2 regions of the Mesorhizobium sp. B2-4-19 genome follow, and region 2 is predicted to be linked to the other one. Evidence: predicted binding sites of a transcription regulator. Region 2 holds the regulator's gene; the other holds the start of a gene.
The links. The regulator PhoB, encoded in region 2, activates phosphate uptake and scavenging genes when phosphate is short. The targets are predictions, from matches to a motif close to TGTCATNNANCTGTCAT.
Positions count from the first base shown of each region.

Region 1: FJ546_RS21390 (PhoX family phosphatase) is a predicted target of PhoB. The motif match lies at 3,864-3,880, and genes of this name have one in related genera.

Region 1 covers NZ_VFUV01000013.1:111,299-118,066, forward strand. Annotated here, with positions in the region: gene urtC (urea ABC transporter permease subunit UrtC) at 1-76, opposite strand, end outside; gene urtB (urea ABC transporter permease subunit UrtB) at 73-1,689, opposite strand; gene urtA (urea ABC transporter substrate-binding protein) at 1,786-3,096, opposite strand; gene FJ546_RS21385 (hypothetical protein) at 3,409-3,816, shown strand; gene FJ546_RS21390 (PhoX family phosphatase) at 3,936-5,849, shown strand; gene FJ546_RS21400 (PAS domain-containing sensor histidine kinase) at 6,084-6,768, opposite strand, start outside.
Region 2 covers NZ_VFUV01000016.1:81,642-88,409, reverse strand. Annotated here, with positions in the region: gene pstA (phosphate ABC transporter permease PstA) at 1-450, shown strand, start outside; gene pstB (phosphate ABC transporter ATP-binding protein PstB) at 447-1,250, shown strand; gene phoU (phosphate signaling complex protein PhoU) at 1,276-1,983, shown strand; gene phoB (phosphate regulon transcriptional regulator PhoB) at 2,005-2,694, shown strand; gene FJ546_RS23625 (ROK family protein) at 2,707-3,957, opposite strand; gene xylF (D-xylose ABC transporter substrate-binding protein) at 4,230-5,270, shown strand; gene FJ546_RS23615 (sugar ABC transporter permease) at 5,415-6,746, shown strand; gene FJ546_RS23610 (ATP-binding cassette domain-containing protein) at 6,760-6,768, shown strand, end outside.

The sequences.
Region 1 (6,768 bases), on a different contig from region 2:
CCGCGGCCAGCAGGATGAAGATGGTGATGGCGATGCGGCGGTCGGCGCCGGCCGCGAAGAAGCGTCCCGTGATCATGCTTCCACCGCCCTGCCCTTGAGCGCGAACAGGCCGCGCGGGCGCTTCTGGATGAACAGGATGATCAGCACCAGCACGACGATCTTGCCGAGCACGGCGCCGGCATAAGGCTCGAGGAACTTGTTGACGATGCCCAGCGAAAAGGCGCCGACCAGTGTGCCCCAGAGATTGCCGACGCCGCCGAAGACGACGACCATGAAGCTGTCGATGATGTAGCCGCGGCCGAGATTGGGCGAGACATTGTCGATCTGGCTGAGCGCGACGCCGGCGATGCCGGCGATGCCGGATCCGAGCGCGAAGGTCAGCGCGTCGACCCATGGCGTCCTGATGCCCATCGAGGCCGCCATGCGGCGGTTGGCGGTGACGGCGCGCATCTGCAGTCCCCAGGGCGTGCGCTTCACCACATAGAGCAGGACGCCGAAGACGGTGAGCGCGAAGACCAGGATCCAGAGGCGGTTCCAGGTGATGGCCAGTTGGCCGATATCGAACGACCCCGACATCCAGGAGGGGTTGCCGACCTCCTGGTTGGTCGGCCCGAAGATCGAGCGCACCGCCTGCTGCAGGATCAGCGACACGCCCCAGGTCGCCAGCAGCGTCTCCAGCGGACGGCCGTAGAGGAAGCGGATGACGCCGCGTTCGATGGCAAGACCAACGAGCGCGGCGACCAGGAAGGCAAGTGGCAGCGCGATGACCAGCGACCAGTCGAATAGGCCGGGAAAGGATGTGCGGATCACTTGCTGGACAACGAAGGTCGTGTAGGCGCCGAGCATGACCATCTCGCCATGCGCCATGTTGATGACGCCCATGACGCCGAAGGTGATGGCGAGCCCGATCGCCGCGAGCAGCAGCACCGAACCCAGCGAAATGCCATACCAGATGTTCTGCCCGGCATCCCAAAGCGCCAATGTCGAATTGATGTTGGCGATCGCGGCTGTCGCGGCTTCCTTCACGGCTCCCGAGGCGTTGGCCTCGACCGAGGTTAGCAATGACACCGCGTCACGGTCGCCGCGCGCGCCGATCAGCCCGATTGCCGCCAGCTTGTCGGCTTCAGGCCGGTCCGAGACGAGAACAGAGGCGGCACGGGCCTGTTCGAGCAGAGCCTTGACGCTGGCAACCGTCTCCTTGGCGATCGCCGCGTCGAGCGGTTCGATATTTGCCGCGTCGGGCGTCTTGAAGATGGTGTCGGCGGCGGCGACGCGGACAGTCGGGTCCTTGGCGCCGAGCGTCAGCGTGCCCAGCGCGTCACGGATGACACGGCGTAGCGAATTGTTGACCTTGATCTTGGTGATGTCGCCCTTGGCCGCCTCGCCGGACGCTTCGCCGCTCAGCGGATCGGAAAGCTGGACGCTTTCGCCCGCTTCCTTGCCGACGAAGACCAGGGAATCGGCCTTGCGTATATAGAGGTTGCCGTCGGCGAGCGCGGCAAGCGGCCGCTCGACCACCGGATCGCCGGTGGCCGCCAGTTCATGGATGGCAGATCCGGTCTCCGAAAAACCCTTGGCCGTCGCGAATTTGGCGATGAGGCCACGCAGGTCGGCTTCCGCCGCGCCCGACAACGACAGCGTCGCCATCAGGAACAGCAGCATCAGGCCAATTGTGCGGAGCAGACTCATCGGCTTCAGGCGACCCTTGGAGGTTGAATTGGGCGTCCGGACGGTGGAGGAAACCGTCCGGACGCGCGCGGTCTGACTAAGTCAGTCCGGGGAGGATCAGTTCGTTCCCTTGCCGCCGCACTTGCCGGTGGCAACGTTGAAGTTGCCGCACGACAGGGGCTTGCGCCAATCGGAGATCAGGTCCTTGGAGTCCGGCAGGTAGTCGGACCATTCGTCGCCCATCACCAGTCCCGGCGTGCGCGAAACCGTCTCGAACTGGCCGTCGGCCTGGATTTCGCCGATCAGCACCGGCTTGGTGATGTGATGGTTCGGCATCATCGTCGAATAGCCGCCGGTCAGGTTCGGAACCGACACACCGACCATGGCGTCGATGACCTTGTCGGGATCGGTGGTGCCGGCCTTCTCGACCGCCTTCACCCACATGTTGAAGCCGATATAGTGGGCTTCCATCGGGTCGTTGGTGGTGCGCTTGTCGTTCTTGATGAACTTGTGCCAGTCGGCGATGAACTTCTTGTTCTCGGGCGTGTCGACGCTTTCAAAGTAGTTCCACGCGGCGAGATGCCCGACCAGCGGCGCGGTGTCGAGACCGGCAAGCTCTTCCTCGCCGACCGAGAAGGCCATGACCGGGATATCCTCGGCCTTGATGCCCTGGTTGCCGAGTTCCTTGTAGAACGGCACGTTGGCGTCGCCGTTGACGGTCGAGACGACGGCGGTCTTCTTGCCGGCCGAGCCGAATTTCTTGATCGCCGAGACTTCGGTCTGCCAGTCGGAAAAACCGAACGGCGTGTAGTTGACCATGATGTCTTCGGCCGCGACGCCCTTCGCCTTCAGATAGGCTTCGAGGATCTTGTTGGTGGTTCGCGGATAGACGTAGTCGGTGCCTTCCAGCCCCCAGCGCTTCACCGAGCCGCCATCCTCGCTCATCAGGTAGTCGACCGCCGGAATGGCCTGCTGGTTGGGCGCGGCACCTGTATAGAACACGTTGCGCTCGCTTTCCTCGCCCTCATACTGGACGGGATAGAACAGGATGTTGTCGAGCTCGGAGAACACCGGCAGCACCGACTTGCGCGACACCGAGGTCCAGCAGCCGAACACCGCCGCGACCTTGTCCTTCGAAATCAGCTCGCGCGCCTTTTCGGCGAACAGCGGCCAGTTGGAAGCCGGATCGACGACGACGGCTTCAAGCTTCTTGCCGAGCAGGCCGCCCTTGGCGTTCTGCTCATCGATGAGCATCAGCATGGCGTCCTTCAGCGTCGTCTCCGAAATCGCCATGGTCCCCGACAGCGAGTGGAGAATACCGACCTTGATCGTATCGTCGGCCGCCCTCGCAGGAGCCGACATCAACAGGCCGGCGGCAACGACGCTCGCCGAAAACATTTTTGTTATTGTCGAGAAATTACCCCTCATACGGAAGTCTCCCAAGCTGGTTGATTGCACCGCAACAATACAATGCAACACCCATGCCAACCGCATCCGGGATGCTGAAAAACAGCAAATAGCCAAACACTATCAAGCATTTATTATATTAGACTGAACAAATCAAAGAGAGCCGGTTAAAAATTCGTTGAGAGAAATTTGCGCAGTGCATATAATATCTGCCTAATTTTTGCCCAATTTCGTCAAATGCCTAGATTTTGACCTCAGCGCGCGAGGCGGGAGCGACAATGTTGCAGCACAGCGCAAAAATAGGGCAAGCTCGCTGCTCAACCGAGCGACGTCATGACATCCCTGATTTCACGCATTTTTGTCGGCATAGCGCTTCTGGCGGCAGCGACCGGCGCCGCACGGGCCGACTTCAGCGACGGCAAGATGCCTGACGGCACCTATCACTGCGAAGTCTACCTGCTCGGCATGTTCCTCGACCTCGGCGACATCACCATCAAGGGGAACGTCTATACAGGCCCCGTAACCTTCGGGACTGCCCCGCAGGCTTACAACTATCAGATGAATGCAAACGGCGAGATCTCCTGGCTGGGCCCACTCGGCGGCTACACCACGGGCGGCAACTCGCTGTCGATGACCCAGGCAACGCTGGATGGCCAGAACCCGCCCTCCTTCGACATCATCATGAAGCAGCCCGACGGCGCCTTCACCGCCTCGACCTGCACCCGGGGGAGCAATCCGTAGGTCTGCCCTCGAGCGGCGCCGCCGCGCAAGCCGTGTCCGCCTTCTCGTGTCATCTGGATGTTGCCGAAGCTGGATAGGCAGCGGTGCGCCGTCACCCATCCACATCGAGAGGCAGACATATGGCCAATTTCCCGTCTTCATCCTCCCCCGTCATTCGCGAAATCATCGCCGAGCGCGTCTCGCGCCGGACCCTCCTGAGAGGCAGCCTGGCATCCGGCGCCCTGATCGCTGGCGGCAGCTTTGTCGGTTCGTTGTTTGCCGGCGAAACGCATGCGGCTGCGACACTTTCCACACTCGGCTTTCCCGAACTGAAGCGCGTCTATGACAAGACCCACGCCGCCGCCGAGGGCTATGAAACCACGATCGTCGCGCGCTGGGGCGATCCGCTTGTCGCCGGCATGCCGGATTTCGACGGCAACAAGGTCGCCGCCGACGATCAGGACAAGCGCTTCGGCTACAATTGCGATTACATCGCCTTCCTGCCGCTGCCCAAAGGTTCGGTGAACTCCGACCACGGTCTGCTTTGCGTCAACAACGAATACATCTCGCCCAATGTGATGTTCCCAGGCATGACCGAGGACGGCGCCGGCAAGGCGATGAGCAAGGAACAGGTCGATCTTGGCCTGGCGGCGATGGGCCACTCGATCGTCGAAATCATGCTCAAGGACGGCAAGTGGCAAACCGTCGTGGACAGCCCGCTCAACCGGCGCATCACGGCGAACACCGAGATGACCGTTTCCGGACCGGTGGCCGGCCATGCCTTGATGAAGACCTCCGCCGATGCGACCGGCACGAAGGTGCTCGGCACCAGTTACAATTGCAGCGGCGGCTTCACCCCCTGGGGTACCGTGCTGACCTGCGAGGAAGGCGTTTCCGACCTGTTCGGCGGTGACCCAAAAAAGGCGCCGACCGCTGACATTCTCGACCGCTACGGCTTCGATGGCTCCGACATCTATGGCCGTGGCCGTTTCCATGACCGCTTCAACATCGACAAGGAGCCGAACGAGCCGAACCGCTTCGACTGGGTGGTCGAGATCGACCCTTATGATCCGCAATCGAAGCCGGTGAAACGCACCGCCCTTGGCCGCATGTCGCATGAGGCCTCTACGGTCGTCCTCAACAAGGACGGGCGCATCGTCGTCTACATGGGCGACGACGACTATTTCGAATACATGTACCGCTACGTCTCGAACAAGGCTTACGACAAGGCGAACCCGGCTTCCGGCAACGGCCTTCTCGATGATGGCGTGCTCTCGGTCGCCCGTTACGACGCCGACGGCTCCATGACATGGCTGCCGCTGCTCCACGGCCAGGGCAAGCTCACCGCCGAGAGCGGCTTTGCCGACCAGGCCGAAGTGCTGTTGAAGACGCGCCTTGCCGCCGACGCGCTCGGTGCGACCCCGATGGACCGGCCGGAGGATATCGAGACCAATCCGGTTACCGGCCGCGTCTACGCCGTCATGACCAAGAACAAGAAGCGCGACGAATCCAAGGTCAATCCGGCCAACACGCGGCCCGAGAACCTCTGGGGTCACATCGTCGAACTGATCCCGCCCGGCGGCCGCGGCATCGAGGCCGACCACACCGCCGACAAATATGCCTGGGACCTGTTCGTGCTCTGCGGCAATCCCAAGGATGCCAAGGTCGGGGCTACCTTCCACCCCGACACCTCGGACAATGGCTGGTTCGTCTGCCCCGACAACATCACCTTCGACCCGGCCGGGCGGCTCTGGGTGGCGACCGACGGCGCCAATGATTTCGACCTGCCGGACGGCGTCTATGGCGTCGACACCGAAGGCCCTGCGCGTGGCTTGCCAAAGCTGCTGTTCACCTGCCCGCATGGCGCGGAGGCCACCGGCCCTTGCTTCACGCCGGATGGCACGACGCTGTTCCTTTCGGTCCAGCATCCGTCCGAGGATGCCGAGACGCTCGACAAGGCACAGTCCTTGTGGCCCGATTTCAAGGACGGCCAGCCGCCGAGGCCGTCAGTGGTCGCCATCCGACGTAAGGACGGCCAGCCGGTCGGCGCCTGACCTATATCCGACAAAATGCGGAGCGCCTGGCGCGCTTCGCAAGCGGTCCGGGAGGACGGCAATCGCCGCCGAGCGCCCCCTGCCGGCCCGGCAACAGCACCGTTTCGGCGTAATCGCCCTTGCCTGCCGCTATGTGTGGCGTCAATCGCCGCTCCCCCAAGCCCGCCTGCCCTCTCGCCCGCAATCATGGCGCTGTCGGGCGTTGTGCAAGGCAGACCGTTGGAGAAAGCTAAATTAGGACTCCAGCATATCCTTGACGATCGTCGCCAGTTGCTTGAGCGAGAACGGCTTCGGCAGGAAGCCGAAATGCGCGTCGGCCGGCAGGTTCCTGGCGAATGCGTCCTCGGCATAACCGGACACGAACACAAACTTGATATCCGGCTGGCGCTTGCGCAACTCGCCAAGCAGGGTCGGCCCGTCCATTTCCGGCATGACGACATCCGAGACGACGATGTCGACCTTGCCGCCCAGGGCTTCGAAGACTTCCAGCGCCTCGACGCCGGAGGATGCCTCGTGCACCGTATAGCCACGCGAGGTCAGCGCCCGCATGCCGCCCATGCGCACGGCATCCTCGTCCTCGACCAGCAGCACCGTGGCTGACCCCGACAGGTCCTTGGTGCTATCGACCGGCTTGACCAGCGCGGCACTCGGGGTTTCCCCGGGTTCGGCCGCCTTTTTCGCTTCCGCGATATGACGCGGTAGGAAGATGCGGAAGGTCGATCCCTTGCCGACCTCGGAATCGCAGAAAATGAAGCCGCCGGTCTGCTTGATGATGCCGTAGACCATGGACAGGCCAAGGCCCGTGCCCTTGCCGACCTCCTTGGTGGTGAAGAACGGCTCGAAGATCTTCTTCAGCACATCCGGCGCGATGCCGCTGCCAGTGTCTTCGACCTCGACCACGACATAGTCGGCCGCGGCG
Region 2 (6,768 bases):
ATGGGGCATTTCTCGGCGATCGCCGGTGCCGTAGCACTCGCCATCCTGGTCATCCCCGTCGTCGTGCGCACCACCGAGGACATGCTCAACCTGGTGCCCAACGCCTTGCGCGAAGCCGGCACCGCGATCGGCGCGCCGCGCTGGGTGGTCATCCGCTCGGTTGCCTATCGTGCCGCGCTTTCGGGCATCGTCACCGGCATATTGCTGGCCATCGCCCGCATCTCCGGCGAGACCGCACCGCTTCTTTTCACGGCGCTGAACAACCAGTTCTGGTCGAGCAATCTCAACGCGCCGATGGCCAGCCTGCCGGTCACCATCTTCCAGTTCGCTCTCAGCCCCTATGAGGAATGGCAGCAGCTGGCCTGGACCGGTGCACTCATAATCACATTGACGGTTCTCGCGCTCAGCATCCTTGCGCGCAGCCTGACCGGACGCAGAGAGGACAAATGAGCCAGATGTTGTCTCCAGACATGACGATCGCCGCCGAGGCGGTGACCAAGGCCAAGATCGAGGTCAAGAACCTCAACTTCTACTACGGCCAGTCGAAGGCGCTGAAGGATATCACGCTGTCGCTGCCCGAGCGCAGCGTCACCGCCTTCATCGGCCCGTCGGGTTGCGGAAAGTCGACGCTGCTGCGCGTCTTCAACCGCATCTACGAGCTTTATCCCAAGCAGACCGCCGAGGGCCAGGTGCTGCTCGACGGCCAGAACGTTCTCGACCGCTCGCAGGACCTCAACCTGCTGCGCACCAAGATCGGCATGGTGTTCCAGAAGCCGACGCCGTTCCCGATGTCGATCTACGAGAACATCGCTTTCGGCGTCAGGCTCTACGAGAAGATCAGCAAGGCCGAGATGGACGGCCGTGTCGAGCAGGCGCTCAAGCGCGCGGCACTGTGGACCGAGGTCAAGGACAAGCTCAATGCCAGCGGCCTTAGCCTGTCGGGCGGCCAACAGCAGCGGCTGTGCATCGCCCGCACCGTGGCGGTGAAGCCTGAAGTCATCCTGCTCGACGAGCCGGCCTCGGCGCTCGACCCGCTGTCGACCGCCAAGATCGAGGAACTGATCGACGAGTTGCAGGCCGACTACACGATCGTCATCGTCACCCACAACATGCAGCAGGCGGCGCGCGTCTCGAAGCAGACCGCCTTCATGTATCTGGGCGAACTGGTCGAATTCGACCGTACCGAGAAGATCTTCACGTCGCCTCGCGAGAAGCGCACGCAAGACTACATCACTGGCCGCTTCGGCTGATCGCACGCATACGAGGACCAGGATCATGGCCGAACACACAGTCGCAGCCTTCGACGAGGATCTCGGACAGATCAGCAGGCTGATCAGCGACATGGGCGACCTTGCCGGCTCGATGGTCGGCGGCGCCACCAAGGCGCTGCTGAACTCCGACAATGCGCTCGCCCAGCGCGTCGTCTCCGACGACGCCATCATGGATGCGCGCCAGCGCGAGCTCGACGACCGCGCCATCACGCTGATCGCCAAGCGCCAGCCGATGGCCGACGATCTGCGCCATGTCGTCGGCTCGATCCGCATGGCCGGCGACCTCGAACGCATTGGCGACCTTGCCAAGAACATCGCCAAGCGCGTCGGTACTGTAGGCCTCAGCGCCACGCCGCGCGACCTGTCGCATTCCATCGACGCCATGGCGCAGCTGGTGCTGATCCAGGTGCAGGGCGTCATCGAGGAGTATGCGGCGCGCGATGCCGCGGCACTGGCGAAGCTGCGCGCCGACGACGAGCGCATCGACGTCAAATACACTTCCGTCTTCCGCGAACTGCTGACCTATATGATGGAAGATCCGCGCAACATCACGGCTTGCACGCATCTGTTGTTCTGCGCCAAGAATCTCGAACGCATCGGCGACCACGTGACCAACATCGCCGAGAATGCGTACTATGTCCTGACCGGCACGCAGCTGCCCGCCAACCGTCCAAAACAGGACGAGACGGCGATGTCGGCGCCGGCGGCCTGAGAGCGCAGGGGTAACCAATCGATGATCGCACCACGCATCATGGTGGTGGAGGACGAGGAGCCGCTCGGCGTGCTCCTCCGCTACAATCTGGAATCGGAGGGTTACCAGGTCGAGGTGGTGACACGCGGCGACGAAGCCGAAATCCGCCTGCAGGAGAACGTGCCCGACCTCCTCGTGCTCGACTGGATGGTGCCGGCGGTATCCGGCATCGAACTCTGCCGGCGGTTGCGAATGCGGCCCGAGACCGAGCGGCTGCCGATCATCATGCTGACCGCGCGGGGCGAGGAAAGCGACCGTGTACGTGGGCTTTCCACCGGCGCCGACGACTATCTGGTCAAGCCGTTCTCGACGCCGGAATTCATGGCCCGCGTCAAGGCGCTGCTGCGCCGCGCCAAGCCGGAAGTGCTGTCGAGCGTGCTCAAGGTCGGCGATATCGTGCTCGACCGTGAATCGCACCGGGTCTACCGCAAGAAGAGCGAGATCCGGCTCGGGCCGACCGAATTCCGCCTGCTCGAATTCATGATGCGCCATCCCGGCCGCGTGTTCTCGCGCAGCCAGCTGCTCGACAATGTCTGGGGCGAGACGATCTACATCGACGAGCGCACCGTGGACGTGCATGTCGGCCGGTTGCGCAAGGCGGTCAACAATGGCCGCATGCCGGATGTCATCCGCACCATCCGTGGGGCGGGCTACGCGATCCGCGAGGATTGAGCACGACCTGACTCAGGCAACGTTTTTCTTCGCGGCGGGGCCTGCTTTCGTTTGCACGCCGGGCGCGAAAATCTCCTGGTCGACGAAGGTCAGCGCGCGCATGGCGCAACCTTCGCGGATCAGCGGCAGTTCGTTCGGTTCGGTGTCGAAGGAGATCGATTCCGAGTGCTGGCCACCGGCGGTCTGGGCGATCGCCTCGCGCAATGCCGGCTCGATCAGGTCGAAGGCGGCGGCGCTGACGCCGACCATGGCGACGGGCGCGGGATCGATCAGCGCGAACAGGCTGCCGAGGCCGTAACCCAGCGCCTCGCCGGCCTTGCGATAGGCTTCGCGCTCGGGCCCGTCCCGTTCCCGTGCCGTCGTGGCCAGCGCCCGCATCTGCGCGTCGCTGACATCGGCCACAGGCTCGGTGTCCTCGCTGAGCTGCCTGGCATTGCGCCAGATGGCGTAATTGCCGGCATAGGCCTCGACACAGCCGCGCCGTCCGCAGCGGCAGAGCGCGCCGCCGGGCCGATGGATCATGTGGCCGAACTCGCCGCCCGAGGAATGGGTGCCGGTGAACAGCTCGCCCTTCAGCACCAGCCCCATGCCGATGCCGTGCGAAAGCAGGATGGCGATGAAGTCGTCGCGGTAGCGCTCGGGATCGCGCCTGCGCAGCGCCACCGCCATCATGTTGCAGTCGTTTTCCATGGTGGCGGGGATGCCGAACTCGGCTTCGAGTATGTCGGCGAAGGCGATGTCGGTCTGCGGCGTGATCGGCGACCACAGCATCGCCCGGGCCTCGGTATCGGTGATGCCCTGGATCGCCAGCGCGATGCGGGCGACGCTGCGCACGTCAATGTCGGGATCCTCGAGGCGCCGCCTTACGATGGCCACGCATTCGCCGATCAGCGCCTCGCGCGACATGGTCAGCGTGTCCAGCCGGCGCTGTTCTTCCGATATCACCTGGCCGGCATAGTCGATGACTGCGACCGACAGGAAATTCAGCGACAGCACCACGGTCATCACAGCCGCGGCCTCCGGATTGAGGCCGAGCCCGACCTGCGGCCTGCCGCGTTTCAGCGCGCCGGCCTCGCTCGGCTTGCCCTCGGCCAGGATGCCTTCGCCGATCAGGTCGGAGGAAATCGCCGATATGGTCGAATGGCTGAGGCCGGTGGTCGCGGCGATCTCGGTGCGTGAGGGCCGGCCAGCCTGGCGCACGGCCGCGATCACCATCGCCCGGTTGCGCCGGCGCAGATCGTCGTGGCGGATTCCGACCGACATGTTTTTTCACATCCTCCCGGTCGCCGCGGTTCTTCCGGCCTCCTCGAACGCTGCCGGCGACACGGTCAAATACTGGCAGAAGCGGCCGGTGCTGTCATTTATTTATTGCGAAGCTCGAAAAAAATTCAGAGGGACATCAAAATCCATCAGAATCGTTGTTGACAGCGTTCCGGTGTTGGCTCAGTGTTTTTTCGAGGCTCGAAAAAATAGGGCCTCTGTGCCGGCCTTAGGGCCAGTTTGGTCGCGCCATACGCGGCGCAGGGAGGAATATCATGAAGAGATTCACGGCCGCCATCCTGGCGGGTGTCGCCATGTCGCTGACGCTTGCGTCGGTCGCGCAGGCGAAGGACAAGGTCATCGGCGTTTCGTGGTCCAACTTCCAGGAAGAGCGCTGGAAGACCGACGAGGCCGCCATGAAGAAGGCGATCGAGGCCGCCGGCGACAAGTACATTTCCGCCGACGCGCAGTCCAATCCCGGCAAGCAGCTTACCGATGTCGAGAGCCTGATCTCGCAGGGCGCCAATTCGCTGATCATCCTGGCCCAGGATGCCTCGGCCATCGGCCCGGCCGTGCAGAAGGCGCTGGACGAAGGCATTCCGGTCGTCGGCTATGACCGCCTGATCGAGAACAAGGACGTCTTCTACCTGACCTTCGACAACAAGGAAGTCGGTCGTTTGCAGGCCAGCGCGGTGTTCAAGGCCAAGCCGGAAGGCAACTATGTCTTCATCAAGGGCTCGGGCGCCGATCCGAATGCCGACTTCCTGTTCGCAGGCTCGATGGAAGTGCTCAAGGCTGCCATCGACAGCGGCAAGATCAAGAATGTCGGCGAGGCCTATACCGACGGCTGGCTGCCTGCCAACGCCCAGAAGAACATGGAGCAGTTCCTGACCGCCAACGACAACAAGGTCGACGCGGTCGTCGCGGCCAATGACGGCACCGCCGGCGGCGTCGTCGCGGCGCTGACGGCGCAGGGGCTTGCCGGCACCGTGCCGGTCTCGGGGCAGGACGGCGACCATGCCGCGCTGAACCGTATCGCGCTCGGCACCCAGACCGTGTCGGTGTGGAAGGACGCGCGCGAACTCGGCAAGAACGCCGCCGAGATCGCCTCGCAGCTGGCCGACGGCAAGAAGATGACCGATATCGCCGGTGTGAAGGACTTCACGACGCCTGGCGGCAATACCGTCAAGTCGCTGTTCCTGACCCCGGTCGCCATCACCAAGGACAATCTCAACGTCGTCATCGACGCCGGCTGGATCAAGAAGGACGAAGTCTGCGCGGGCGTCGCCGCCGGCAGCGTCGCCGCCTGCAACTAAACGGCGCAATACCGTTCGATATCGACGCCGCGGCCCAAAGGCCGCGGCGTTTCTCAAGGGGCTTCCCGCTTCAAATGACCGCGGAAAGCAAATAGCATCCATGTTCGGAACCCGCGCCAGACGGTAAACCGGTGGGAGGATAGCATGACCGACACGACCTCTAATCAACCGGTCGGCAGCACGGCAGCGGACAGGGCGCGTGCATCCGAACTCAGCGCCGTCGGACGGTTCCTCAAGGCTACCGAACTCGATACGCGCATGCTCGGCATGATCGGCGCGCTGCTGGTCATCTGGGTCGGCATCCATATATTGTCGGGCGGGCTTTTCCTGACGCCGCGCAATCTGTGGAACCTGTCGGTGCAGACCTCGTCGGTCGCGATCATGGCGACCGGCATGGTGCTGGTTATCGTCATGCGCAACATCGACCTCTCGGTCGGATCCGTCGAAGGCGTGATCGGCATGATCATGGGCGTGGCGCAGGCCGAATTCCTGATCCGCGTCGTCGGTTTCCAGCTTGGAAATCCATGGCTCTGGATCATCGCGCTGGCGGCCGGCGTGGCGCTTGGTCTGCTGATCGGCGCGTTCCAGGGCTTCATCATCGCCTATATGGAGGTGCCGGCCTTCATCGTGACGCTGGGCGGCCTGCTGGTCTGGCGCGGCATGGCATGGCTGATCACCAGCGGGCGCACGGTCGCGCCGCTCGACACGACCTTCCAGCTGATGGGCGGCGGACCACGTGGCTCGATCGGTGCCACCGCCAGCTGGATCGTCGGTGTCGTCGCCTGCGTGGCGGTCGCCTTCATGCTGCTCAACGGCAGGTCGCAGCGCAAGCGGTTCCACTTTCCGCTGCGCCCCGTTTGGGCTGAGACCTTGCTTGGCGTGGTTGCCTGCGCCGCTATCCTTGGCGCCGTCTGGATCGCCAATTCCTATCCATGGCCGATCGGCATCGTGCGCCAGTACGCCCAGCAGAACGGCATTACCGTTCCCGAAGGCGGGCTGTACATCGCGCATGGCATTGCCATACCGGTGCTGATGGCGGTGGCCGTGGGCATCATCATGACCTTCATCACCAAGCGCACGCGTTTCGGCCGTTATGTTTTCGCCATTGGCGGCAATCCGGAGGCGGCCGAACTTGCCGGCATCAACACCCGTTGGGTGACCATGAAGGTGTTCATGATCATGGGCGTGCTGGCGGCGGTCAGCGCGGCGATCTCGTCGGCCCGGCTCAACGCGTCGACCAATGCGCTGGGCACGCTGGACGAGCTTCTGGTCATCGCCGCGGCCGTCATCGGCGGCACGTCGCTCGCCGGCGGCTCCGGCACGGTGATGGGCGCCATGCTGGGCGCGCTTCTGATGCAGTCATTGCAGTCGGGCATGGTGCTGCTCGGCATCGACTCGCCACTGCAGAGCATCGTCGTCGGCGCCGTGCTGGTCATCGCGGTGTGGCTCGACACCGTCTATCGCAAGCGGGTTTAGGGGAGAAACGATCATGGCCGAC